3 regions of the Bradyrhizobium amphicarpaeae genome follow, and region 1 is predicted to be linked to each of the others. Evidence: predicted binding sites of a transcription regulator. Region 1 holds the regulator's gene; each other region holds the start of a gene.
The links. Region 1 encodes PhoB, which activates phosphate uptake and scavenging genes when phosphate is short. Its sites were predicted from a motif close to TGTCATNNANCTGTCAT; they were not measured.

Region 1 (7,631 bases):
TCAATCTGCTGCGCGCCCGGGTCGGCATGGTGTTCCAGAAGCCGACGCCGTTCCCGATGACGATCTACGAGAACATCGCTTTCGGCATCCGCCTCTACGAGAAGATCTCGAAGTCCGAGATGGACGACCGCGTCGAGAAGGCGCTGCGCGGCGGCGCGCTGTGGAACGAGGTCAAGGACAAGCTCAACGCCTCCGGCCTGTCGCTCTCGGGCGGCCAGCAGCAGCGCCTGTGCATTGCCCGCACCGTCGCGGTGCGCCCCGAGGTGATCCTGTTCGACGAACCCTGCTCGGCGCTCGACCCGATCTCGACCGCCAAGGTCGAGGAGCTGATCCAGGAACTGTCCGAGAACTACACGATCGCGATCGTCACCCACAACATGCAGCAGGCCGCGCGCGTCTCCGACAAGACCGCCTTCATGTATCTCGGCGAGCTGATCGAGTTCGACGACACCAGCAAGATATTCACGTCGCCGACCGACCGGCGCACGCAGGACTACATCACCGGCCGGTTCGGCTGAGGAGACGGAACATGGGTACCGAACATACCGCAAAGGCCTTCGACACCGACCTCCAGGAGCTCACGCGCCTGGTCGCCGAGATGGGCGGCATCGCCGAGCGCATGATCGTCGATTCGGTCGATGCGCTGATCCGCCGCGACGTCGCGCTCGGCCAGCGCGTCGTCGCCATCGACGCCGATCTCGACGCGCTGCAGAAGCGCATCGAGGAACGCGCCGTGCTCACCATCGCCCGCCGCCAGCCGATGGCGGTGGATTTGCGCGAGATCGTCGGCGCGATGCGCGTCGCGACCGACCTCGAGCGGATCGGCGACCTCGCCAAGAACATGGGCAAGCGCGTGGCCGCGCTCGAGACCGACTTCCATCCGCTCAAACTGTTCCGCGGCCTCGAGCACATGACCGACCTCGTGCAGCAGCAGGTCAAGTCGGTGCTGGACGCCTATGCCGCGCACGATCTGCCGGCGGCGATGGCGGTGTGGAAGGGCGACGAGGAGGTCGACGCGATCTGCACCTCGCTGTTCCGCGAGCTCCTCACCTACATGATGGAGGATCCGCGCAACATCTCGTTCTGCATCCACCTCATGTTCTGCGCCAAGAACATCGAGCGGATCGGCGACCACGCCACCAACATCGCCGAGACCGTGTTCTACATGATCGAGGGCCAGGCGATCACCGACAAGCGGCCGAAGGGCGACATGACCACCTTCGCCACGACGATCCCGAATACCTGAAGACTTTAAGGAGCGACGACACCATGGGCGCACGCATTATGGTGGTTGAGGACGAGGAAGCTCTCACCGAGCTGCTTCGCTACAACCTCGAAGGCGACGGCTATGACGTCGAGACGGTCATGCGCGGCGACGACGCCGACACCCGCCTCAAGGAGCACATCCCCGATTTGATCGTGCTCGACTGGATGCTGCCGGGCCTGTCGGGCATCGAGCTGTGCCGGCGCCTGCGCACCCGGCCCGAGACCAAGCAGCTGCCGATCATCATGCTCACCGCGCGCGGCGAGGAGAGCGAGCGGGTGCGGGGCCTTGCGACCGGCGCCGACGACTACATCGTCAAGCCGTTCTCGGTGCCGGAGCTGTTGGCGCGCGTGAAGGGCCTGCTGCGGCGCGCCAGCCCCGAGCGGCTCGCGACCGTGCTGGCCTATGGCGACATCGAGCTCGACCGCGACAAGCGCCGCGTGGCGCGCTCGGGCCGGCCGATCGATCTCGGCCCGACCGAATATCGCCTGCTGGAATTCTTCCTGGAGCATCCCGGCCGCGTGTTCTCGCGCGAGCAGCTGCTCGACAGCGTCTGGGGCCGCGACATCTACATCGACGAGCGCACCGTCGACGTCCATATCGGCCGCCTGCGCAAGCTGCTCAATCTCGGCCGCGAGCAGGACCCGATCCGCACCGTCCGTGGCGCCGGCTACGCGCTGGACGATCGCTTCGCCAAGGCGGAGCAGGCGTAGGGGCTGCGTGCGTTGGGTTTGGCGGACTGCCGCCACACCCTCAGTGTCGTCCCTGCGAATGCAGGGACCCATAGCCACAGGGTGTGGTTTGTCGAAAATTCAGGAGTGATCGTCCCGCGCAATATCAGCGTCCGGGATTATGGGTCCCTGCGTTGGCAGGGACGACATCCGATGTGGTGAGCCGCCTTCGCGCGACGACCAAAAAGCGTGCTGATAATCCTACCGCGGTCCCGGCTTCGGTGCCGCACGGCGCCGGTCCGCCGCCGGCTGATACGCCACGCGCGAATGCTGGGCGCAATAGGGCAGGCCGGACAGCGCCTTGCCACCGCAGAAGAAGAAGTCCGGGCTGGAGGGATCGCCGACCGGCCAGTGGCAGGTCGCCTCGTTCAGCTCCAGCAGCGACAGCCGCTGGCTCATCGGCACCACGTTGTCGTAGGTGACCGGCTCGGCCTCCACCTCGACCTCGAAGGCCTGGGCCAGCGCGGTGTTGCCGCGCGCGACGGGGCGGGTCACCCGCATCATGTGCTGGGCGGGGCGCGCCTTGCGCGGCCGGGGCGCTGCCGAGGACGGGCTCTTGGCGCGGCCGGACAGACCGAGCCGGTGCACTTTGCCGATCACGGCATTGCGGGTCACATTGCCGAGCTCAGCTGCGATCTGGCTGGCCGAAAGTCCGGCCTCCCAGAGCTTTTTCAGCTGCTCGACGCGATCATCGGACCAGGTCAAAACCGTCATTGCACCCTTTCCCTCGTCGCGCGGCTGCCGTCCTGGCGCCCATGCGGCGATTGCTAAGCCTCGAAAAACCCGTGCCGCCAGAATCCCTTAAGGCTCGCCGGGCGCGACTGACGCCCGAACGTTTACGCCGGTACATGAGGACTCTTGAGATCAGAACCACTGCACGAGATGTCGTATCTGACAATTCAAACGCTACAATATGGCGTGACTCCCGCGCAAGAGTCCGCCGACTCGCTTCCACATGTTCCGTGGTGAAAACCCGCAAAATCGGCACCGCAAGACTACGGATTCAACGTTTCCCGAGGCTTTCCGGGCGGCATTGACACCCGTCTTGCCAGGCATAAGATAGTCCCGCGTGCCGCCCTTAAAAGGCGGCACGTTTCGTTTTCCGGGCCGGTGGATGGTGCGTTGCGCAATGCACGCGTCACATCGTCCTCAACATCCAAGTGACATCATGACGAACAGCGCAGCGCCGCATTTGCTCCCCGTTTTCGCCAGAGCCGACCTCGGCTTCGAGCGCGGCGAAGGCTGCTGGCTGATCGCGACCAATGGCGATCGCTATCTCGATTTCACCTCGGGTGTGGCCGTGAATGCGCTCGGCCATTGCCATCCGCATCTGATCAAGGCGCTGCAGGAGCAGGCGACCAGGCTCTGGCACATGTCGAACCTGTTCCAGAGCCCGGATGGCGAGAAGCTCGCGAACCGGCTCTGCCAGGAGAGCTTTGCGGACTTCGTGTTCTTCTGCAATTCGGGGGCCGAAGCGCTGGAGGGCGTGATCAAGCTGGTGCGCCATCATCACTTCTCCAAGGGGCACCCGGAGCGCTATCGCATCATCACTTTCGAAGGCGCCTTCCACGGCCGCACGCTGGCGACGCTGGCTGCGACCGGCTCTGCAAAATACCTCGAGGGCTTCGGTCCGCCGATGGAAGGCTTCGACCAGGTGCCGCATGGCGACATCGAAGCGGTGAAGAAGGCGATCGGTCCGCAGACCGCCGGCATCCTGATCGAGCCGATCCAGGGCGAGGGTGGTGTGCGCTCGGCGCCTCCTGGTTTCCTCAAGGCGCTGCGCCAGCTCTGCGACGACAAGGGCCTGCTGCTCGCTTTCGACGAGGTGCAGACCGGAATGGGCCGCACCGGCGATCTCTTTGCTCACAGGCGCACCGGCGTCACGCCTGACGTGATGTCGCTGGCCAAGGCGCTTGGCGGCGGCTTCCCGATCGGCGCCATACTGGCGACCGCGGACGCGGCCGCCGGCATGGGGCCCGGCTCGCACGGCTCGACCTTCGGCGGCAATCCGCTGGCGATCTCCGCGGCCAACGCGGTGCTCGACGTCATGCTCAAGCCCGGCTTCTTCGACCACGTGCAGAGAATGTCGCTGCTGCTCAAGCAGAAGCTCGCCTCCGTGATCGACCGTCATCCCGACGTCGTCAGCGAAGTGCGCGGCGAGGGCCTGCTGATCGGCATCAAGGCCGTGGTGCCTTCCGGCGATCTGGTCGCGGCGCTGCGTCATGAAAAGCTGCTCACCGTCGGGGCCGGCGACAATGTCGTGCGTTTCCTGCCGCCGCTGATCGTGACCGAAGCCGAGATCGAAGACAGCGTCGGGCGGCTGGAGCGCGCCTGTTCCGCGATCTCGTCCAGCCAGACCAAGCGGGCGGCAAGCTGATGAGCAAGTCTCCGCATAAAACTCCGAAGCACTTCCTGGATATCAACGAGCTGCCCTTGTCGGAGCTCAAGCGCATGCTTGCAGCTTCGTCCGCGATGAAGGCGAAGCAGAAGGCACATCAGCCGGTGCGGCCGCTCGAGGGCAAGACGCTGGCGATGATTTTCGAGCGCCCGTCGACCCGGACCCGCGTGTCGTTCGACGTCGCCATGCGCCAGCTCGGCGGCGAGCCCATCATGCTCACCGGTGCCGAGATGCAGCTCGGCCGCGGCGAAACCATCGCCGACACTGCGCGCGTGCTGTCGCGCTATGTCGACGCCATCATGATCCGCATCCTCAATCATGACGCGCTGCTGGAGCTTGCGGCCAACGCCACCGTGCCTGTCATCAACGGCCTGACGCGGCGTTCGCATCCCTGCCAGGTGATGGCCGACCTCATGACCTATGAGGAGCATCGCGGCCCGATCGAGGGCAAGACCGTGGCCTGGACCGGCGACGACAACAACGTGCTGGCGTCCTGGGCGCATGCCGCCGAGCGCTTCAAGTTCCAGCTCAATGTCGCAACGCCGCCGGAGCTCGCGCCGAAAAAGGCGATGCGCGACTTCATCAAGGCGACCGGGGCCCCGATCATGCTCGGCACCGATCCGGAAGCCGCCGTGCGCGGCGCCGACTGTGTCGTCACCGACACCTGGGTGTCGATGGGCGACAAGGAAGGCGAGCACCGCCACAACGTGCTCAAGCCCTATCAGGTCAACGGCAAGCTGATGTCGCTGGCCAAGCCCGACGCGCTGTTCATGCATTGCCTGCCCGCCCATCGCGGCGAGGAGGTCACCGACGACGTGATCGACGGTCCGCAATCGGTCGTGTTCGACGAGGCCGAAAACCGCCTGCACGCGCAGAAGGGCATTCTGGCCTGGTGCTTTGACGCGGTGAAGTGACTTTGTAGCCCGGATGGAGCGTAGCGAAATCCGGGTTGTTTCCACACGCGGACTGGCCCCGGATTGCGCTATGCTCCATCCGGGCGACGCAGTCCGTCGTTCCGCGAATGACGGAATGCGGCCATGCCTCTTTCATTTTGCATCGATCGCCCCCAGATAACGCCCCATGGTTTCCCAATCCCCTGAGATGAAAGCCGGCCCCGAAGGCCCGGTTCGCGCACCATCCGCGGTTCCGATCGACGATGCCGTGCTGCCCTACGAGGTCGACGCGCTCGACGTGCGCGGGCGGCTGGTGCGGCTCGGACCGGCGCTCGACGACATCCTGACCAAGCACGATTATCCGGCGCCGGTCGGCAAGCTGCTCGGCGAGGCCATCGTGCTGACGACCCTGCTCGGCACAGCGCTGAAATTCGAGGGCCGCTTCATCCTGCAGGCCCAGACCGACGGTCCGGTGTCGTTCCTGGTGGTGGACTACCAGGCGCCGGATCGCCTGCGCGCCTATGCGCGCTTCGACGCCGCGCGCCTCGGCGATGCCCAAAAATCCGGAATGGATTCCGGCACGCTGCTCGGCCGCGGTCATCTCGCCATGACCATCGACCAGGGCCCCGACATGAGCCGCTACCAGGGCCTCGTCGCGCTCGACGGCGGCAGCCTGGAAGACGCCGCCCACGAATATTTCCTGCGCTCCGAGCAGATTCCGACGCGCGTGCGCCTCGCGGTCGGCGAGGAGTGGCGTTCGAACGACGGCGGCAAGCATCGCTGGCGCGCCGGCGGGATGCTGATGCAGTTTCTGCCGAAGGCGCCGGAGCGCGCGCGGCAGGCCGATCTGCATCCCGGCGATGCCCCCGATGGCGTCGAGGTGCACGCTGTCGCGGAGGACGACGCCTGGGTCGAGGCGCGTTCGCTGATCGAGACCGTCGAGGACGTCGAGTTGATCGATCCCGAACTCTCCGGCGAGCGGCTGCTGTTCCGCCTGTTCCACGAGCGCGGCGTGCGCGTGTTCAATCCGATCGCTCTCAAGGCGCAGTGCTCCTGCTCGCGCGATGCGGTCGCCTCCATGCTGAAGAGCTTCTCGCCCGAAGACCGCGCCGACATGGTCAAGGACGACAAGGTCGTCGTGACGTGTGAGTTCTGTTCGTCGGTGTACGAATTCACGCCGGACGAGGCGGGCGTCGAGGACGCGTAAGCGAGCTCTCGGAACGTAGCCCGGGTGAGCGCAGCGATACCCGGGAGGTCACCCGCGGAGATCCCGGATGTCGCTGCGCTCATCCGGGCTACGGGACCGAGCCTGTGTCGGCCTCTGTCAATCCACGCGCGCGAAAATATTCTACTTTACCGAAATTCGGTTTCGGCGTATGTGTCGTCCATCCCGGCTCACCCAAGAGGGGCGACGTGAAGTCGTCATGTTCGCGAGCCGGGGATGCGGTGGACGCGGCAGCGTCGGCACGAGAGGTGCGGACAGGGCGGGTAGTCCCTGTGAGCTCGCAACCGCGTGCGGACGACGGCGCTGCTAGGTTCGTCTCGTTCGTAAGTTTTCGGCTCTGTCGACGGAGTCGGAAATACTGCGGGCGAAATGGCGGGCCGTGCGTACGGCAAAACCGTGTGGTCCTGACCGTCGTTGCCACGGTCAAGTTTCCGCGAAGGTGCGAGCGAGCCCAACCGGGCAGACTGCATCATCCAAATTTGCGGGGCGAGGGAGGCCAGAAGGAAAGTTCGGCTCCCGGGAGATCACGGCATAAGCCGTGCAACCATCGCGCAGGGAAGGCCGAGTGATCGGCGACACCTGTATGCTGCTGTGCGGTTCCTTCTGCGTGTGCATTTGCGCGCAGCGGACCGCGGGTGCCAGCCGGCACCCGGCCTTCCCTGCGCCCTCTTGGATCAAGAGGGTGGCGAGACCAGGCAAAGCTCGGGCGAATTGCGCCGCGAGAATGCGAAGGCGTGTCTGCTCATAAACATCGTTGATGCGGGATCAACCCTAAGACCGTCACCCTGAGGTGCGCGCTCTGCGGCGCATCGCGCCGCTGAGCAAGCCTCGAAGGGCGACAGCCCGGCTGCATCGGGGCCGTGCATCCTTCGAGGCTCCCCATGGGACGCGTTGCGTGCCATGGCTCGCGCCTCAGGATGACGGGACTGCGAAGCGCCCCTAGTTCAACACTCGCTTGCTGTCCGGGCTGTCCAGCGAAAATGCCGGGACGTCGATCTCGAAGCGCTCGCCGCTTTTGGTGACCATCTGATAGCGGCCGGTCATGAAACCGGAGGCGGTCGAGAGTGGGACGCCCGAGGTGTATTCGAAGCGCTCGCCGGGGGCCAGCGTCGGCTGCTCG
Region 2 (7,631 bases), 670 kb from region 1:
ACGCTGCTGGCGCGGTTGTCGTTGAAGACCGGCGACCGCGTCACCATCGGCTCCGCGACCTTCCAGATCCGCTCGACCGTCGAAGCCGAGCCCGACAAGCTCGCCGGCGGCATCGGCTTCGGCCCGCGCTTCCTGATCAGCGAGGCGGGCCTGCGCGCCACCGGCCTGATCCAGCCCGGCAGCCTGGTGCGCTGGGTCTACCGGGTGAAGCTGCCTGAGGCCGGCAACAGCGAGCGTGCCACCGAGACCTTCATCTCGGACGCGCGGAGCGCCGCGCCGCAGGCCGGCTGGGAGATCCGCAGCCGTTCCAACGCCTCGCCGCAGCTCGAACGCAACATCAGCCGCTTCACGCAGTTCCTGACGCTGGTCGGCCTTGCCGCGCTGCTGGTCGGCGGTGTCGGCGTCGCCAATGCCGTGAAGAGCCATATCGACCGCAAGCTCGAGGTGATCGCCGCGTTCAAGGCCGTCGGCGCCACCGGACGCGACGTGTTCGGCATCTATCTGGCGCAGGTTCTCCTGCTCGCCGCGATCGGCTCGGCGATCGGCCTCGTACTCGGCGCCGCCATGCCCTTCGCCATCGTCGGCCTGTTCGGCAAGCTCTTGCCGCTGCCTGTGGTGCCGGCCGTGCATGCCGACGAGCTCGCGCTGTCCTTCCTCTATGGCCTGCTCACCGCGCTCGCCTTCGGCCTGTGGCCGCTCGGGCGCGTCCACGACGTACCGGTGGCCGCGCTGTTCCGCGACACCATCAGCTCGGAATGGCATCGGCCGCGCGCAAGCTATCTCGTGTTCATGGCCGTCGTGGTGGCGCTGCTGATCGCGGTCGTGATCGGATTGTCGTTCGACAAGCGCATTGCCGCGGTGTTCGTGGCCTCCTCGGTCGTCGTGTTCGCCCTGCTGCGCGGCATCGCCGCCCTGCTGATGGCGATCGCGCGACGGCTGCCGCGCTCGCGGCTGCCGATGCTGCGGCTCGCGATTGCCAATATCCACCGGCCGGGCGCGCTGACGCCCTCGGTGGTGCTGTCGCTGGGGCTCGGGCTGGCCGTGCTCGTCACCATCACCCAGATCGACGGCAATCTGCGACGGCAGTTCCTGGCGGCCCTGCCGGACCGCGCGCCGTCGTTCTTCTTCATCGACATCCCGAGCACGCAGGCCGCACCGTTCGACGACTATCTCCGCAAGATCGCGCCGGGCGCGACCGTCGAGGACGTGCCGATGCTGCGCGGGCGCATCGTCGGAGCGCGCGGCGTGCGCGCCGAGGACCTCAAGCCGACCACCGATTCGGAATGGGTGCTGCAGAGCGACCGCGGCCTGACCTATACGGCGGAGCTGCCGAAGGGCTCCAAGGTGGTCGAGGGCGAATGGTGGCGCGCCGACTATTCCGGGCCGCCGCTGGTCTCGATGGAGAAGAAGATCGCCGACGGGCTCGGCCTCAAGCTCGGTGACGAAATCGTGGTCAACGTGCTCGGCCGCGACATCCCGGCCAAAATCGGCAATCTGCGCACCATCGACTGGCAGGGGATGGGCATCAACTTCGTGCTGGTGTTCTCGCCGAACGCGTTCAAGGGCGCCCCGCACACTCATATCGCGACGCTGACGGAAACGGGCGGAACTGCCGCAGGCGACGGCAAGATCATCAAGCAGGTCGCCGACGCCTATCCGACGGTGACGAGCGTGCGCGTGCGCGAGGTGATGGAGACGGTCGGCTCCGTGGTGACCAATCTGGCGCTGGCGATTCGCGGCGCCAGCGCCGTGACCCTGATCTCGGCGATCCTGGTGCTCGGCGGCGCGCTGGCCGCCGGCCATCGCCACCGGGTCTACGATGCGGTGATCCTGAAGACGCTGGGCGCGACGCGGCTGCGGCTGCTCGGCGCCTATGCGCTCGAATACCTCCTGATCGGGCTCGCGACCGCGATGTTCGGCGTGATCTCCGGCAGCGTCGCGGCCTGGATGATCGTGACGCGGCTGATGACGCTGAGTTTCGTCTGGCAGGCCGGCAGCGCGGCCGGCGTGGTCGCAGCCGCGCTGGTCGTCACCGTCGGGCTCGGGCTTGCCGGCACGCTGCTGGCATTGAACAAAAAGCCCGCCACGGTGTTGCGGAATTTGTGACAAAATGTAGCGGATGGCGGCAGGAGCGCGAAATCGCACGATTCCCGCGATTAACCACGATCGCTCGTCAGGTTCGCGTCAGGATTGCCGCCAAGGGCGACATTCAGCCGCGCGTGGAAGGTTGCAGCTGATGTGTTAGTTTCCCACATATCCAATGGGTTCGGAGTCCCGATTGTTAGCCAGAATTTAGTCGGCAGGCATCGGTATCCGAGATAGAATTTGACGAACCGGGCGGCATGGCGACCCTCATGCCGGACCGGACCAACCAACGGGAATTCGACCATGTCGGACCTAGACCGTAACTACGCTTCTCCTTTCGGCAGGGCCGCCGGGCGTGTTGACGCCGCGACGGTCGATGCCGGCCTGCGCGCCTACATGCTGCGCATCTACAACTACATGAGCATCGGCCTCGCCATCACCGGCCTTGCCGCGCTCGGCGTCTACATGGCCGCCGTGACCGACGTGCCGACCGCGGACGCCGTCCGTGTCGGCAAGCTGTTCCTGACGCCGTTCGGCTACGCGATGTTCGTCAGCCCGCTGAAATGGCTGTTCATGCTGGCGCCGCTCGCCATGGTGTTCGTGATCTCGGCGGGCATCAACCGTCTGGCTCCCTCGACCGCCCAGATCCTGTTCTGGGTATTCGCGGCGCTGATGGGTATCTCGCTGTCGTCGATCTTCCTGGTGTTCACGCACACCTCGATCGTGCGGGTGTTCTTCATCACCGCGGCCACCTTCGGTGCGCTGAGCCTCTACGGCTACACCACCAAGCGTGACCTCACCGGAATGGGCTCGTTCCTGTTCATGGGCCTGATCGGCATCATCATCGCGAGCCTGGTGAACCTGTTCCTGGCGAGCTCGATGCTGCAGTTCATCGTGTCGGTGGTCGGCGTGCTGGTGTTCGCGGGCCTCACCGCCTGGGATACCCAGCGGCTGAAGAACGACTACATCTACGGCTATGCTTCCGCCGGCGGTGACATCGCAGAGCGTGCGGCCATCACCGGCGCACTGTCGCTGTACCTGAACTTCATCAACCTGTTCACGCTGCTGCTGCAGCTCCTCGGCCAGCGCGACTAAGCGATAGACCAGGACGAACGGACACGAACCCCGGCCGAAAGGCCGGGGTTTTTGTTTGGGGGATGGCAGCCACATCCCGTGCCCGTAGCCCGGATGGAGCGCAGCGCAATCCGGGAAGGTCGAGCCCGCAGATGAACCTGCCCCGGATTTCGCTGCGCTCCATCCGGGCTACGAAGATGGCCTTCCCATTTGTGGCGCGACGACTTGTCCGCGAAGGCGGGAGCATCCAGCGTCCCTCCACGGATGCATTTCTGGATTGCTTCGCTGCGCTCGCAATGACAGGTGCGGGGGCGGCGACGCCTCTTCCGGCCACCGCGGGAACGCTCTAATCTCTCCCCTATGACCGCACCAGACATCAGGGCCGCGACCGAGGCCGACCTTCCCGCCATCACCCCCATCTACCAGCAGGCCGTCCGCGAGGGCACCGCGACGTTCGAGCTGGAACCGCCTGATCTCGCCGAGATGACGCGGCGCTACCGCGCGCTGGTGGACGGCGGCTATCCCTATTTCGTCGCCATGCTCGACGGCCGCGTGGCCGGCTATGCCTATGCCGGCGCCTACCGCCCGCGCCCGGCCTACCGCTTCACGGTCGAGAACTCGATCTATCTCGATCCCTCTTTCCACCGCCGCGGTGTCGGCTCGAAGCTGCTGGACCGGCTGGTCGCCGAATGCGAGGCGCGGGGCTTCCGCCAGATGATCGCGGTGATCGGAGATTCGGCCAATGCCGGCTCGATCGGCGTCCACACCAAGGGCGGCTTCAAGATGATCGGCACGCATCCCAATGTCGGGCTGAAGTTCGGCCGCTGGCTCGATACGGTGATGATGCAGCGGGATCTCGGCGAGGGCGGGAAGAGCGTTCCGACGAAGTAGTTGGTAGGGTGGGCAAAGCGCAGCGTGCCCACGCGCTCGTCGCGATCGAGAGAAGACGTGGGCACGGCGCAAGAACGCCTTTGCCCACCCTACGACACTACGGCACCATTCGGATGGCTACACCACCGCCAGCTTGCGATCGATCACCAGCAGCACGCGCTCCAGCTCGTGGCCGCGGCGCAGGATCAGGCCGGTCGCCGAGATCACGCTGTACATGCCCTGCTTGCGCGCCAGCCGCGGGTCCTTCTCGATGCGGTAGATCGGCACTTCCGAGGCACGGCGATAGACCGAGAACACGGCGCGATCCCTGAGGAAGTCGATGGCGTAGTCGCGCCACTCGCCGTCGGCGACCATGCGGCCGTAGAGATTGAGAATACGGTGCAGCTCGAGCCGGTTGAACGTCACCCGGCTCAGCTGCGCGGCCGCAGCAGCGGGGCGCGCCGCCGCGCGCTGCTCGCTCGGATCGGCATCCTCCGACAGACTCATGGAGCGCTTCCTCATCGCACGGCATGACCCCGTCCGCGAAGACCGTCCCCGGAACCCGGATCATGACAAGTGCATGATTGCGCCAACCGGTCAGCGCCGCAAGAGGCTCCTGATTCAACTGGTCGAATCGGGTGCCAATCAGTGCACACGCAATGGTGGAACTCTGTCGCGGCAAACCGTCACGGGATCGTTAGCAGGAATCATAGTCTCGCCGCTTTTCCGCCTAGCGCCTGCCGCCCTGCATTGCGAAAAGATTCATGTGCGTTGACCCGGTCCTTTCGGTTCCGGATTCCTCAGCCCCCAGCCCCCCGGGGTCGAACAGGATCGGGTCTGTGCGCACAACAAGGAGGGCCAACGCAAGTTGGTCCTTTTTGTTTATGTCAGGATGTTTCTGGGCCCGCTGTCATTCCGGGGCGCGCCACTCGGCGCGAGCTATCGTGCGCAATTGCGCACCTGAGAAACCATCGAGACCATATCCGCTGACAAATGGATTCCGGCCTCGCGCTCCGCGAGCCCCGGAATGACAAAGCGCTAGCAGCTTTGCGTATCTCGACTCAGTGCAGCGACGTGTACGCCGCGCCCAGCATCGTGCCGGGCTTGTCGCGGCTGCCGTCCTGGACATAGACCACCGCGCCGTCGACGCCGTCGCGTGTGAGGTTCTCGATCGGCACCGTCCAGCTTTCCGAACGCCCGGTCCAGTCACCGACCTTGAGCAGGTTGCGCACCACGTTGTGATAGGTGACCTGCTGCCCGCGATTCTCGCCGCGGGTGATCGCGATCGGGACCGACTTGGCGATCGAGCAGATCCAGACCTCGCCATGTGAGACGGCCGGCTCGTTGCTCGCGGCCACCGACACGTTGATCTGCTTGCCCGCGAGCGACATCGTCACCGGCACGCTCATCACGCCCGTACCCTTGTCGGTCTTGCCGATCGCGCTCTCGATGCCGGCACGATCGCTGCCGATGACATGGGTGGAGCCGTTGACCACGACCTGCGGCGTGTAGACCTCGCGGTCGCCGCGCATGCGCGAATAGGCACGTTGCCGTGCAGAGAAACGCGAATCCGCCAGCGTGTCCTTCCAGCCAAGATAATCCCAATAGTCGATCGGCATGCTCAGCGCGATGATCGAGGGGTCTTTGGAGAGATCGCCGATGATCTGGTCGGCGGGCGGGCATGACGAGCAGCCCTGCGAGGTAAACAATTCGACGACGGCGCGGGGGTCAGCCTCGGCAGGACGGATGACGGCGACGATCGCACAGATGCCGAGAGCTCCCGACCAGAGCGCGCCGGACCAACGTGAACCCAGATGAGAAGCCGTCATTGTTGTCATGTCGAACGCCGCACACCATTGCTCGTGGGAAGGGTGATCTTATCGCCGGATGGTCACCGTAGTCTTACGGGGCGCGACATGCTCAACCATCCAGGCGATTCTCGCCGGACGGGCCCATCTGAAACATGCCGCAAACGCACGAAGGCGGCCTTGTGATAGGCCGCCTTCGTTTAACCTTCTACTCACGTCGCGGTGAGCCACCGTTCACAAATTCGCGCTTAAGCAGCGAGCTTGCGCAGCACGTAGTGCAGGATACCGCCGTTGCGGTAGTAGTCGAGCTCGTCCAGCGTATCGATGCGGCAGAGCAGCGAAACGCGCTGCAGCGAGCCGTCGCCGGAAACGATCTCCGCGGTCAGCTTCTGGCGCGGCTTGAGGTCGCCTTGGAGGCCACGCAGCGTGACCTTCTCGTCGCCCTTGAGGCCGAGCGACGACCAGGAGGTGCCGTCCTCGAAGGTGAGCGGCAGCACGCCCATGCCGACCAAATTGGAGCGATGGATGCGCTCGAAGCTCTGGCAGATCACGGCGCGGACGCCGAGCAGACGGGTGCCCTTGGCCGCCCAGTCGCGCGAGGAGCCGTTGCCGTATTCGGCGCCGGCGAACACCACCAGCGGCACCTGCTCCTGCTGGTACTTCATCGCGGCATCGTAGATCGACATCTGCTCGCCGTCGGGCCAATGCTTGGTCAGACCGCCCTCGGGAATGTTGCCGTCGGCGCCCTTCAGCATGAAGTTCTTGATGCGGATGTTGGCGAAGGTGCCGCGCATCATCACTTCATGGTTGCCGCGGCGCGTGCCGTACTGGTTGAAGTCGGCGGGACGCACCTGGTGCTCGCTGAGATATTTTCCGGCGGGCGAGGTGAGCTTGATCGAACCGGCCGGCGAGATGTGGTCGGTGGTGATCTTGTCGCCGAACATGGCGAGGATGCGCGCCTCGACGATGTCGGTGACCGGCTCCGGCTCCTTCTTCATGCCTTCGAAATAGGGCGGGTTCTGCACGTAGGTCGACGACATGTTCCAGCGATAGGTCTCGCTCTCGACCGTCTTGATCTTGCGCCAGTTGGCGTCGCCCTTGAACACGTCGGCATACTTCTTCTTGAAGATCGCCGAAGTGACGAACTTCTTCATGAAGGCGTTGATCTCCTTCGTCGTCGGCCAGATGTCCTTGAGGTACACCGGCTTGCCGTCCTTGCCCTCGCCGATCGGCTCGACGGCGAGGTTCTTGGTAACGCTGCCGGCGAGCGCGTGCGCGACCACCAGCGGCGGCGAGGCCAGATAGTTCGCCTGCACGTCCGGCGAGACGCGGCCTTCGAAGTTGCGGTTGCCGGAGAGCACGGCGGCGGCGACGATGCCGTTGTCGTTGATCGACTTCGAGATCTCCTCAGGCAGCGGACCGGAATTGCCGATGCAGGTGGTGCAGCCGAAGCCGACCAGGTTGAAGCCGACCTTGTCGAGATCCTTCTGCAGACCGGAATCGGCGAGATAACCCGCAACGACCTGGCTGCCCGGGGCGAGCGAGGTCTTCACCCACGGTTTTGCTTTCAGGCCCTTCGCGGCGGCGTTACGGGCCAAGAGGCCGGCGCCGATCAGCACGCTCGGGTTCGAGGTGTTGGTGCAGGAGGTGATGGCGGCGATGACGACGTCGCCATGGCCGATCTCGAAGTCCTTGCCTTCGACGGCGAAGCGCTTGGTCGGCTCTTCGGCCTTCTTGTACTCGGTGCCCAGCGCAAGCGAGAAGCCTTCCGCGACCGACGGCAGCGCGATGCGG
Region 3 (7,631 bases), 410 kb from region 1:
CGGCACCGGGCGGATCGGCGGCGAATTGCCTCTGAAAGTTGACCAGGGCCTCGCGGACCCTCGGGATCGCCGAGACGATCGAGGCGCCCTCGCCGGCCTTCTGGGTCTTCAGGGCTGGATTGCCGAACTTCTCGGGATCGAGTTCCAGCGCCGCGGCGACCGCAGCCTCCTCGTCGCGGAGATCGTGACCGGACTGCATCAGGGCATAAGCCACCGCGCGGTAGATCACGCCGGTATCGAGATGACGATAGCCGTAATGGTGCGCGAGACGCTTGCCGAGCGTCCCCTTGCCCGAGGCCGCGGGCCCGTCGATGGCGATGATCATGAAAACTCGGCCCCCAGCGAACGCATCATCGGAATGAAATCCGGGAAACTGGTGGCGATGAAGGCGGTGTCGTCGACGGTCACCGCCTGATCGGAGGCGCAGCCCATCACCAGTGCGGACATCGCGATGCGATGGTCCATGTGGGTGGCGACAGTGCCGCCGCCGGGGACGTGACCGCGGCCTTCGACGATCAGATCGTCGCCGGAGACCTCGACCTTGACGCCGTTGACGCGCAGCATGGCGGCGGTGGCCTCCAGGCGATCCGATTCCTTGACGCGCAGCTCCTGCAGGCCGCGCATGATCGTCGTGCCCTCGGCGAAGGCGGCTGCCACCGCCAGCACCAGATATTCATCGATCATCGAGGGCGCGCGCTCCGGCGGCACCACGACGCCGCGCAGCTTCGAGGCGCGTACACGCAAGCGCGCCATCGGCTCGCCGGCGTCGCCGCGGACTTCGCTCTCCTCGATCGATGCGCCCATTTCGCGCAGCGTGATGAACAGGCCGGTGCGCAGCGGATTGGTCATGACGTCGGACAGGACGACGTCGGAGCCCTCGACGATCAGCGCTGCGACCACCGGGAAAGCCGCCGAGGAGGGATCGGCGGGCACAACGACGGTGGCGCCATGCAGCTCCGGCTGGCCGACCAGGGTGATCTTGCGGCCATGCGTGCCCTCGCGCGTGGAGGTGATATCGGCGCCAAAATGCTTGAGCATCAGCTCGGTGTGGTCGCGGCTGGCCTCGCTCTCGATCACGGTTGTGGTGCCGGGCGCAGCGAGACCCGCCAGCAGCACCGCCGATTTGATTTGGGCCGAGGCGACCGGGGTCTGGTAGGTGATCGGCAGCGGATCGCGCGCGCCCTGAAGGGTCAGGGGCAGGCGGCCGCCCTCCCCGCCGGAGACGACCTTCGCGCCCATCTTTTCCAGGGGATCGAGAATCCGGCGCATCGGCCGGCTGCGCAGCGAGGCATCGCCGTCGAAAACCGCCGAGATCGGGCAGCCGGCGACGGCGCCCATCACCAGCCGGCAGCCGGTGCCGGAGTTCCCGAAATCCAGCGGAGCCTTGGGCTGGGCGAAGCCCGCGACGCCCGCGCCCTGCACCTTCCAGGCAAAATCGCCGGTCCGCTCCACGGTGGCGCCCAGCGCCTGCATCGATTTGGCGGTGTTGAGGACGTCCTCGCCCTCCAGCAGGCCCGAAATCCTGGTCTCGCCGACCGCGAGCGCGCCCAGAATGAGGGCACGGTGGGAAATCGACTTGTCCCCGGGCACCCGTACTTTCCCGGTCAGGGGCCCGCTGGCGCGAGCCTGGAGCGGCCTCGTTTGGTCGGAATTGGTCACGATCGTGTCCTTGGATGCGCCTTCAAGGGGGCTCGGCGCAGGTACCACATGGTCAGCACCCCGTCACGGGCATGTCGTTCTCCCGTAATGCGCTATTGACAGCGGCCCGCCAACTAGCCAAGTGAAACACCGCTTTTCAGACATTCCCAGGATTCCTGCCGTGGCCAAGTCAGAACTCGGAACCAAACGTATTTGCCCGACCACGGGCAAGAAGTTCTACGACCTCAACAAGAATCCGGTGATCTCGCCCTATACCGGCGAAGTCGTGCCGATCGCGCCCGTCGCGCCCGCGCGCGTGCCTCGCGGTGCCGAAGCCCGGCACGCGGCGACGGCGGATGCCACGCCGGAGCCGGCAGAGGTCGAAGAGGTCTCGCTCGAGGAGGCCGACGCCGAGGAGAACACCGGCAAGGTCAAGGCCGCCGTGCCCGAATCCGAGGACGATATCGAGGTCGACGAGACCATTGATGACGACGATGACGATGATTCGACCTTCATTGCCGACGAAGAAGAGGGCGATGAGGACGTGACCGACATCATTGGTGATGTCGGAGGTGATGAAGAGACTTGAGATCGGCCCTGATCTGTGAAAAAGGGTGCACCGCGCGAGTCACCAGGGCTCGCCGGTGCGGGTGATCCACCAGGATCCCCACAAGGACTAAGGGGCCATAGCTCAGCTGGGAGAGCGCTTGCATGGCATGCAAGAGGTCGGCGGTTCGATCCCGCCTGGCTCCACCAGCCTTCGCTCGCTTCGCGAGCTTCGGCTCGGCAAGCCAGCGTCGCTCCATCGTAGCGAAGCTTGCGAAGGCTGCCGCGGCGTAGCCCGAAGGGCGAAGCCGGGCTTCACCGAATAAAACGAGTATGTAAGCTCCACTCTTGGCAACCGGGTGGGGGTACAGTGAAATACGTCTACATCCTTGAGAGCTTCGATTCCCTCCATTTTTATATCGGGATCACCGACGACCTCCGCGCCCGGCTGGCGAAGCACAACGCCGGCGAGGTGCCCCACACCTCGAAATACCGGCCCTGGCGTCTCAAGACTTACGTTGCGTTCAGCGATGAGAAGCAAGCCGTAGCGTTTGAGAAATATCTGAAATCAGCGTCCGGCCGCGCCTTCGCCAAGAAACGCCTCTAAGCCGCCCCCTACTCCCCGATCACCGCATTCAACCGATCCCTCAACGCGACGATCTCGTCCTTCATCGCGACCAGCTCCGACACCGAACATTCCGATGCCGCCAGAATCGACTGCGGCACGGCGCGCGCTTTCTCCTTCAGCGCTTGCCCCTGGGCCGTCAGCGCGATCAGCACCTGACGCTCGTCCTCGCTCGATCGGGTCCGCTTGACGAGATGGGCGGCCTCCAAGCGCTTGAGCAGCGGCGTCAGCGTGCCCGAATCCAGGAACAGCCGCTCGCCGATGTCCTTGACCGGCACGTCGTCGCGCTCCCACAGCACCAGCATGACCAGATATTGCGGATAGGTCAGGCCGAGCCGGTCCAGCAGCGGCTTGTAGACGCGGTTGAAGGCGTGCGCGGCCGAATAGATCGCGAAGCAGATCTGGTTGTCGAGCCGCTGCGGGTCCAGTGCCGAGTGTTTGCGAGGCATAGCGAATCTCACGAGGGTCTCCCCATTCTGGGACCGGCCGGCGGCATATTCAATTGCGGACAATTAAATGTGAGGCATGCAAATATCAATTGCGCACAATCTAATTGCTTGCGATACAGGGCGCACCCCAACCGCAAGACCCTGAGGAGACGAAGATGTCCGTAAACGTCCTCTACAAGACCAGCGCCAAGGCCACCGGCGGCCGCGACGGCCATGCCGCGACCCTCGACGGCGCGCTCGACGTCAAGCTCACCACGCCGAAGGAGCTCGGCGGCGGCGGTGGCGCCGGCAACAATCCCGAGCAGCTGTTCGCGGCCGGCTATGCCGCCTGCTTCATCGGCGCGATGAAGTTCGTATCGTCGCAGGGCGGGCCGAAGGTTCCGGCTGACGCCTCCGTGACCTCGACCGTCGGCATCGGCCCGCGCTCCGAGGGCGGCTTCGGTCTCGACATCGATCTCGCCGTCTCGCTGCCGGGCCTGGCCCGCGCGGAAGCCGAGGCGCTGGTGGAGAAGGCACACCAGGTCTGCCCGTACTCCAATGCCACGCGCGGCAATGTCGACGTTCGCCTGACGGTCGTCTGATCGAAAGTGCGGATTGGCTGGCCCGGGATCCCCCTCGGGCCGGCCGCTTCCATTTGCCATGCCGCGGCATGCGGTGTGCGCCTGCATGACCCCCTACGCTCGGCGCCATTGCCGGCATCGGCAAACCTCGCTAGGCCTGTGACCAAATCTCGACACAGGGAAGCGAAGGCATGAGTTCTGAAGCCGCCAGTTCTGAAGCCGCATTGGGCGCAATGAGCGGATTGCGCGTCATCGATCTCACGCGCGTGCTCGGCGGTCCCTACTGCACCCAGATCCTCGCCGACCATGGCGCCGACGTGATCAAGGTCGAGCCGCCCGCTGGCGACGAGGTGCGCGACTGGGGCCCTCCCTTCCACGAGGAGGACGCGGCCTATTTCATCGGCATCAACCGCAACAAGCGTTCGATCGGCCTCGACCTCGCCTCGGAGGGCGGCCGCATCGTCCTGCTCAAGATGCTGGAAACGGCCGACGTCCTGATCGAGAATTTCAAGCCGGGCACGCTGGAGAAATGGGGCATCGGCAACGATGTGCTCAGCAAGAAATTCCCGCGCCTCGTGCATTGCCGGATCTGCGGCTTCGGCGCCGACGGCCCGCGCGGCGGCAATCCCGGCTATGACGCCATCATCCAGGCCATGACCGGCATGATCGCCGCGACCGGCTCGCCCGAGAGCGGGCCGATGCGGATCGGCGTGCCGCTGGTCGACATCGGCACCGGCCTCTATGCGGCGATCGGCATCCTGATGGCGCTGTCGGAGCGGCAGCGCTCCGGCAAGGGCCAATTCCTGGAGACGACGCTGTACGAGACCGGCCTTGCCATCATGCATCCGCACACCGCGAATTACTTCATGCATGGCAAGCCGCCGTCGCTCACCGGCAACGAGCATCCGAACCTCGTGCCTTATGCGATCTTCCCGACCAAGACCGACAACATCTTCATCGGCGTCGGCAATGACGGCACCTTCCGCAAGCTGGCCAAGGAGATCGGCAAGCCCGAGCTCGGCACCGATCCACGTTTCGCCCGCAACAAGGACCGCATCGCCAACCGCGAGGCGCTGCGCGCCGAGCTTGCCGCCGTGTTCAGCCAGCACGAGGCCGAGCCGCTGTGCAATCGCCTGCTCGCCGCGGGCCTGCCCGCAGGGCCCGTGCAGAAGATCGACCAGGCGTTGACGAACCCGCACACGATCGCGCGCGGCGATATTGTCGAGAAGGATTGGTACAAGGGCGTCGCCTCGCCGATCCGGCTCGATCGCAGCAAGCCGAGCCTGCGCCGGCTGCCGCCGAAGTTCAGCCAGCACTCGGCCGAGGTGCTGGGCGAGTTCGGCTACTCCAAGGCCGAGATCGACGCGATGGTCGAGAAGGGCACGGTCTGCGGGCCGGAGCGCAAGCGCTGAGATAAGCCAGACGTCGCTCGTCAAGGTGGTGCGCTCCCTCTCCCGCTCGCGGGAGAGGGTTGGGGAGAGGGCGTCTCCACTGTGGGATTCCCCTCGAGGAGAGAACCCTCACCCGCGCTACGCGCGACCTCTCCCGCAAGCGGGAGAGGTCTTAGAGCGTGCGGCCCGGTCTTCGGCTCACATCCCGAATGCCGCACTGCGGCGCGATCCACGTGTGTGCACCGCGAACGGAGGAGGCCGCCCGCTTCGTCTTCGCCTATTTGCCGGCTTTCCTTTTCCAGCGCTTGCCGCTTTCGTTTCGCCCGCTTACACAGTCATGTGAACGTCATATGGCGCTGCTAGCGCAAGCGCTTCTCGTGACGGCCAAGGGAGGTTTACTTGATGGCTCTTCGACAATTTGGCGCAGCTACCGCATTTGCACTCACGGTCGGCATGACGGCGTCGCCGGCGCTGGCCGTGACGGAAATCCAGTGGTGGCACGCGATGACCGGTGCCAACAACGACGTCATCGTCAAGCTCGCGAATGATTTCAACGCGGCGCAGAGCGACTACAAGGTCGTTCCGACCTACAAGGGCAATTACGCCGACACAATGAATGCGGGCATCGCGGCGTTCCGTGCCGGCAACGCCCCGCACATCATGCAGGTCTTCGAGGTCGGCACCGCCACCATGATGGCTGCGACCGGCGCCGTGAAGCCGGTCTACAAGCTGATGGCCGACGCCGGCGAAAAGTTCGATCCCAAGATCTACCTGCCCGCCATCACCGGTTACTACTCGACGTCGAAGGGCGAGATGCTATCCTTCCCCTTCAACTCGTCGTCGACCGTCATGTGGGTCAATCTCGACGAGCTGAAGAAGGCCAACGTCGAAATCCCCAAGACCTGGCCCGAAACCTTCGCGGCCGCCAAGAAGCTGCACGACAACGGTCATCCGACCTGCGGCTTCTCCGGCTCCTGGGTCACCTGGGTCAACCTCGAGCAGCTCTCCGCCTGGCACAACGTCCCGCTCGCCAGCAAGGCCAACGGCCTCGACGGCTTCGACACCAAGCTCGAGTTCAACGGACCGCTCCAAGTCAAGCATCTCGAGAAGCTGGTCGAGCTCCAGAAGGACAAGACCTACGACTATGCCGGCCGCACCAACACCGGCGAAGGCCGCTTCACGTCGGGCGAGTGTCCGATCTACCTGACCTCGTCGGCGTTCTTCGGCAACGTCAAGGCGCAGGCCAAGTTCAACTTCACCGCGGTGCCGATGCCGTATTATCCCGACGTCAAGGGCGCGCCGCAGAACTCGATCATCGGCGGCGCTTCGCTCTGGGTCATGGGCGGCAAGCCGGCCGAGGAATACAAGGGCGTCGCGAAATTCCTAACCTTCCTCTCGGACACCGATCGCCAGGTCTACATCCACAAGGCCTCGGGCTATCTGCCGATCACCAAGGCGGCCTATGAGAAGGCCAAGGCCGAGGGTTTCTACAAGGACCAGCCCTATCTCGAGACCCCGCTGCTCGAGCTGACCAACAAGGAGCCGACCGAGAATTCGCGCGGTCTGCGCCTCGGCAACATGGTTCAGCTGCGCGACGTCTGGTCGGAAGAGATCGAGCAGGCGCTGGCCGGCAAGAAGACGGCCAAGCAGGCGCTGGATGCCGCCGTCGAGCGCGGCAACACGATGCTGCGTCAGTTCGAAAAGACCGCCGTCAAGTGAGGCGATGAGCGGCAGGCCGGCCACCCGGCCTGCCGCTTTCGGCGGACACCATGCAAAAGCAAGCCATTTTCCAATCCAAGCTATTGCCTTACGCGCTGGTTGCGCCGCAGCTCGCGATCGTCCTGATTTTCTTCTACTGGCCGGCCTTGCAGGCCGTGATCCAGTCCTTCCTGCTGCAGGACGCCTTCGGTCTCTCGACCACCTTCGTCTGGTTCGACAATTACGTCGAGCTGTTCAGGGATCCCGCCTATTTCGAAGCGATCGTCCGGACCTTCGTGTTCTCGTTCGCGATCGCCGTCTCGTCGCTGTCCTTTGCGCTGCTGCTCGCCGTCATGGCGGACAAGCCGCTGCGCGGCTCGATGCTGTACCGCACCCTCCTGATCTGGCCCTATGCGGTGGCCCCGCCGGTCGTCGGCGTGCTCTGGATCTTCATGCTGCATCCCTCGCTGGGCATCATCGCGCGCTATTTGCGCGCGATCGGGGTCGACTGGAATCCGCTGCTCGACGGCGACCAGGCGGCAACGCTGATCATCCTCGCCGCCGCCTGGAAGCAGATCTCCTACAATTTCCTGTTCTTCCTCGCCGGCCTGCAGGCGATCCCGAAAAGCGTGCTCGAAGCCGCCGCGATCGACGGTGCGCGTCCGATGCGCCGGTTCTGGACCGTGACCTTCCCGCTGCTGTCGCCGACCATCTTCTTCCTACT

Region 2: a site for PhoB is predicted at 4,599-4,615, ahead of CIT40_RS01865 (DUF2794 domain-containing protein). Genes of this name have one in related genera too.
Region 3: a site for PhoB is predicted at 5,543-5,559, ahead of ugpB (sn-glycerol-3-phosphate ABC transporter substrate-binding protein UgpB). Genes of this name have one in related genera too.

Annotation. Positions count from the first base shown of each region.
Region 1 covers NZ_CP029426.2:6,730,414-6,738,044, reverse strand. The annotation lists gene pstB (phosphate ABC transporter ATP-binding protein PstB) at 1-518, shown strand, start outside; gene phoU (phosphate signaling complex protein PhoU) at 530-1,246, shown strand; gene phoB (phosphate regulon transcriptional regulator PhoB) at 1,270-1,977, shown strand; gene CIT40_RS31635 (GcrA family cell cycle regulator) at 2,197-2,709, opposite strand; gene CIT40_RS31630 (aspartate aminotransferase family protein) at 3,164-4,372, shown strand; gene argF (ornithine carbamoyltransferase) at 4,372-5,307, shown strand; gene CIT40_RS31620 (Hsp33 family molecular chaperone) at 5,474-6,493, shown strand; gene apaG (Co2+/Mg2+ efflux protein ApaG) at 7,451-7,631, opposite strand, start outside.
Region 2 covers NZ_CP029426.2:377,059-384,689, reverse strand. The annotation lists gene CIT40_RS01880 (ABC transporter permease) at 1-2,106, shown strand, start outside; gene CIT40_RS01875 (Bax inhibitor-1/YccA family protein) at 2,389-3,180, shown strand; gene CIT40_RS01870 (GNAT family N-acetyltransferase) at 3,520-4,050, shown strand; gene CIT40_RS01865 (DUF2794 domain-containing protein) at 4,168-4,536, opposite strand; gene CIT40_RS01860 (DUF1223 domain-containing protein) at 5,091-5,867, opposite strand; gene acnA (aconitate hydratase AcnA) at 6,086-7,631, opposite strand, start outside.
Region 3 covers NZ_CP029426.2:110,795-118,425, forward strand. The annotation lists gene cmk ((d)CMP kinase) at 1-325, opposite strand, end outside; gene aroA (3-phosphoshikimate 1-carboxyvinyltransferase) at 322-1,659, opposite strand; gene CIT40_RS00480 (TIGR02300 family protein) at 1,820-2,227, shown strand; tRNA gene CIT40_RS00485 (tRNA-Ala) at 2,319-2,394, shown strand; gene CIT40_RS00490 (GIY-YIG nuclease family protein) at 2,555-2,791, shown strand; gene CIT40_RS00495 (MarR family winged helix-turn-helix transcriptional regulator) at 2,800-3,258, opposite strand; gene CIT40_RS00500 (organic hydroperoxide resistance protein) at 3,414-3,839, shown strand; gene CIT40_RS00505 (CaiB/BaiF CoA transferase family protein) at 4,010-5,230, shown strand; gene ugpB (sn-glycerol-3-phosphate ABC transporter substrate-binding protein UgpB) at 5,612-6,928, shown strand; gene ugpA (sn-glycerol-3-phosphate ABC transporter permease UgpA) at 6,979-7,631, shown strand, end outside.